Regions from separate parts of the Leclercia sp. W6 genome, predicted to be linked through region 1. Evidence: predicted binding sites of a transcription regulator. Region 1 holds the regulator's gene; the other holds the start of a gene.
The links. Region 1 encodes PhoB, which activates phosphate uptake and scavenging genes when phosphate is short. Its sites were predicted from a motif close to CTGTCATAAAACTGNCNNAT; they were not measured.

Region 1 (2,407 bases):
CGGGCAGAGTACCGCGCCGGGGGTGCCGTCGCGTCGGGTCAGAATTTGCGGCCCATGTCCGGCGCTGGCGACCACGGTGGTGTTGAGAAACGCCAGGATCTCGCGGGACTCATTCAGCGTGGCGACGGAATCATGGTTGCCGGCCACAATCACCAGATGGCAGCCGGTTTTTTGCAGATTGACTACGAAACGGTTATAGAGCTCGCGCGCGTAGCTGGGCGGCGAGCCGGTATCGAAAATATCCCCGGCCACGAGGATGGCATCCACGTCATGCGATTGCGCCATCTCAAGCAGCCAGTTGAGAAATGCTTCATGTTCGGCGGCGCGGCTTTTGCTGTAAAAATTTTGTCCCAGATGCCAGTCCGAGGTGTGAAGTATGCGCATAACAGATCCGTGGCAAAAAATGGTTAGCGGGATTATAAACTTTCAGGGGGAGGAAGATAACCGCTACAATCGGGGCTGCCATAAAACAACGGCTTGCCTTTATGAGCGGGCGCGTTTTTCATAAATCTGTCATAAATCTGACGCATAATGACGCCGTATTACAAACATGTAACCTTAATAAGACAGGGCTAAGTATGGCGAGACGTATTCTGGTCGTAGAAGATGAAGCACCCATTCGCGAAATGGTCTGTTTCGTGCTCGAACAAAATGGCTTTCAACCGATAGAGGCCGAAGATTACGACAGCGCGGTGAACCAGCTCAACGAACCCTGGCCCGATCTGATCCTGCTCGACTGGATGCTGCCTGGTGGCTCTGGTCTGCAATTCATCAAACATATTAAACGTGAAGCGTTAACCCGCGATATTCCGGTGATGATGTTAACGGCCCGCGGCGAAGAGGAAGATCGCGTTCGCGGTCTGGAGACCGGCGCGGATGACTACATTACCAAACCGTTTTCCCCGAAAGAGCTGGTGGCGCGCATTAAAGCCGTGATGCGCCGTATTTCACCGATGGCGGTGGAAGAGGTGATTGAGATGCAGGGGCTGAGTCTGGACCCTACCTCGCACCGCGTAATGACCGGTGAAAATCCCCTCGATATGGGACCAACGGAATTCAAACTGTTGCACTTTTTCATGACCCACCCGGAACGCGTCTATAGCCGCGAGCAGTTGCTCAACAATGTCTGGGGCACTAACGTCTATGTTGAAGATCGCACGGTTGATGTTCATATCCGCCGTTTGCGCAAGGCACTTGAAACCAGCGGTCACGATCGCATGGTGCAAACCGTCCGCGGCACGGGTTATCGTTTCTCAACCCGTTTCTGAACAATGACAGGAGTGTGACGCGTGCTGGAACGGCTGTCATGGAAAAGGCTCTGTTTTGAACTGATACTCTGCTGTATTCCGGCCCTGATCCTCGGGGCCGTAATCGGTTATTTACCCTGGTTTTTACTGGCGGCAGTCACCGGACTGCTCATCTGGCATTTCTGGAATTTGCTCCGCCTCTCATGGTGGCTATGGGTTGACAGAAGTATGACCCCGCCGCCAGGAAGCGGCAGCTGGGAACCCCTCCTGTATGGCCTGCACCAGATGCAGATGCGTAATAAAAAACGCCGACGCGAGCTGGGCAGCCTGATCAAACGCTTTCGCAGCGGCGCCGAATCGCTGCCGGATGCGGTGGTATTGACCACCGAAGAGGGGGCGATGTTCTGGTGTAACGGACTGGCGCAGCAGTTGCTGGGCCTGCGCTGGCCGGATGATAACGGGCAGAATATCCTCAACCTCCTGCGTTATCCGGAGTTCGCCCAGTATCTGAAAAAACGCGATTTTACCCGCCCGCACAATCTGGTCATGAACAACGGTCGCCATCTGGAGATCCGCGTGATGCCCTACAGCGACCAGCAGTGGCTGATGGTGGCGCGGGATGTGACGCAAATGCACCAGCTTGAAGGGGCGCGGCGCAATTTCTTCGCCAACGTCAGCCACGAGCTGCGCACCCCGCTGACGGTATTGCAGGGCTATCTGGAGATGATGCAGGAGCAGACGCTGGAAGGCGCGCCGCGGGAAAAAGCGCTGCACACCATGCGTGAGCAGACGCAGCGCATGGAAGGGCTGGTGAAGCAGCTGCTGACCCTCTCCCGCATTGAGGCGGCACCAACCCTGGCGCTGAATGAAACCATCGACGTGCCGATGATGCTGCGAATGCTGGAGCGCGAAGCGCAGACCTTAAGCCAGCAGCAGCATCAGCTCACCTTTGAGGTGGATAACAACCTGCAAGTACGCGGCAGTACCGACGAGCTGCGCAGCGCCATCTCTAATCTGGTCTATAACGCGGTGAATCATACCCCGCCAGGCACCCACATCACCGTGCGCTGGCAGCATGCGCCAACGGGAGCGGAGTTCAGCGTGGAAGACGATGGTCCCGGTATCGGCCCGGAGCATATTCCGCGTCTTACCGAGCGTTT
Region 2 (2,407 bases), 1.8 Mb from region 1:
GATCTACCGGCAGTAACGGCACTGGCAGTGCCAGCTGACGCCGCACGAAGAAGAAGCCTACCACCAGCAGCGCCACGACCTCGCCCGCAATCAGCGTCAGCGACTGTCCCTGGGCGAAGCCGCTCAGGGCGGTGATCAGCAGGCCAAAGGTGAGGGCGTTCATGACCGCGCTCGGGAGATCGAATTTTGGCATACTGCTTTTCGGTCCGTTGGCGGGTAAATAGCGCAGGGCGAACAGTAACGCCACGATCCCAAGTGGTACGTTGATTAAAAATAGCCACTGCCAGGACGCGACCGAGAGGATCGCTGCGGCAATCGTCGGGCCCGCCGCAGACGACACGGCAACAATAAAGGAGTTGATCCCCATGCCCCGGCCCAGATGTCGCTGAGGATAGATAAGGCGAATCAAGGCGGTATTCACACTCATCAGCGCCGCCCCGCCGAACCCCTGCATGATACGCGCCAGCGTCAGCATATGCAGCGTATCTGAAAGGGCGCAGAAGAGGGATGTTAGCGTAAATACCGCCAGTCCGCACTGATAAACCCGGCGGTAGCCAAACATATCTCCGAGAAACGAGAACGAGAGCAGCGAGATAACAATGGCTATCTGGTAGGCGTTAACGATCCAGATTGAGCTGGCCGGGGAGGCATTCAGGTCGCTGGCAATGGTTGGCAGGGCGACGTTGGCGATAGCGCCATCCAGTACAGCCATTGAAATACCGATGATAATGGTGGCGATAGCGCCATAGCGTTGCGGCAGCGGCAGGCCATCTTTAAGGGGTGTAGTCATGAAAATTAATTAGCAGTGGAGGTTATTATTAACAGGGTAACGATATTATCACTGTTATTTCGGCTGTATGTCGCAGATTTGTAACCAGGTAAAGCAGGATTGATTGCAGCAATGCATGAGCGAATTTATAATAAAAACCGGTTCTGAATTTTATAAAACACTTGCGTTGAGGTGATTAATGGCAATCGCGGATTTGGATAAACAGCCAGATTCTGTTTCATCCGTGTTAAAGGTGTTCGGCATCCTGCAGGCGCTAGGTGAAGAGCGCGAAATCGGTATTACTGAGCTGTCCCAGCGTGTGATGATGTCAAAAAGCACCGTTTATCGCTTTTTACAGACCATGAAATCACTGGGTTATGTTGCACAGGAAGGCGAGTCTGAAAAATACTCCCTGACCCTGAAGTTATTTGAACTGGGCGCGCGTGCGCTGCAGAACGTCGATCTGATCCGTAGCGCGGATATTCAGATGCGCGAACTCTCCCGTCTGACGAAAGAGACGGTGCACCTGGGGGCGCTGGATGAAGACAGTATCGTCTATATCCATAAAATTGACTCCATGTATAACCTGCGTATGTACTCACGCATTGGCCGCCGTAACCCGCTCTACAGTACCGCTATCGGTAAAGTTCTGCTGGCATGGCGCGACCGCGATGAAGTGAAGCAGATTCTTGAGAACGTGGAGTACAAACGCAGCACTGAGCGTACCATTACCACCACTGAAGAGCTGTTGCAGGTGCTGGATAAAGTTCGTGAGCAGGGTTATGGCGAAGATAACCAGGAGCAGGAAGAGGGTCTGCGCTGCATCGGCGTTCCGGTATTCGACCGTTTCGGTGTCGTTATTGCCGGCCTGAGTATCTCCTTCCCGACGCTGCGTTTCTCTGAAGAGCATCTGCACGAGTACGTTGAAATGCTGCACACAGCGGCGCGTAAGATTTCTGAACAGATGGGTTACAACGACTATCCGTTCTGATTGAAAACGCCATAAAAAAACGCGGCCAGATGGCGGCGTTTTTTTATGCATTGGATCAGCCGTTATCGATCACTGTCTCGCTCTTTCGCAGGAGCGGGCAGCGGGAGAGTCCGATAATACCGCTGTCTGAATGAATATACTGCGCCGTGCTGACGCCGCGGGCGGTGAGATACTTGCACTGGATCCCGAGCCCGCCTGCATTCTCTTTACTGCCGATCAAGACGCCGTAACCCGCGAGAAGTATACCTGTCCAGACCAGTGCTATAACAATCAATGTGCGAATAAAAAAGCGCATCATTACCTCATTTTTTGAATAACTGCCGCTTAGCGTAATCGATACACTTACTTTAACAAGTCTATGATTCCGAAAGCATCGCCTTCGCGTTACAGTTAGGCATGGTTTAAGTTGCGCATGATAACCTGGCATCAGGCAGTTACGGTACGGAGAGTGGAGTGAAGAAAATACGCTGGGTTATTCTGGTCTTAGTGTTAGTGGCCTGTGTTTTGCTTTGGACGCAGACCATCAATGTGATGTGCGACCAGGATGTACAGTTCTTTAGCGGTATTTGTTCTATTAATAAGTTTATCCCCTGGTAGTTGTCATTTTTATCGCAAGTGATTTCCTTCCTTAACGCGAGTGGTAAAAT

Region 2: a site for PhoB is predicted at 858-877, ahead of kdgR (DNA-binding transcriptional regulator KdgR). Genes of this name have one in related genera too.

The regions. Positions count from the first base shown of each region.
Region 1 covers NZ_CP031104.1:2,627,250-2,629,656, reverse strand. The annotation lists gene sbcD (exonuclease subunit SbcD) at 1-384, opposite strand, end outside; gene phoB (phosphate response regulator transcription factor PhoB) at 579-1,268, shown strand; gene phoR (phosphate regulon sensor histidine kinase PhoR) at 1,290-2,407, shown strand, end outside.
Region 2 covers NZ_CP031104.1:796,548-798,954, forward strand. The annotation lists gene DVA43_RS03945 (MFS transporter) at 1-790, opposite strand, end outside; gene kdgR (DNA-binding transcriptional regulator KdgR) at 969-1,760, shown strand; gene DVA43_RS03955 (YobH family protein) at 1,816-2,055, opposite strand; gene mgrB (PhoP/PhoQ regulator MgrB) at 2,214-2,357, shown strand.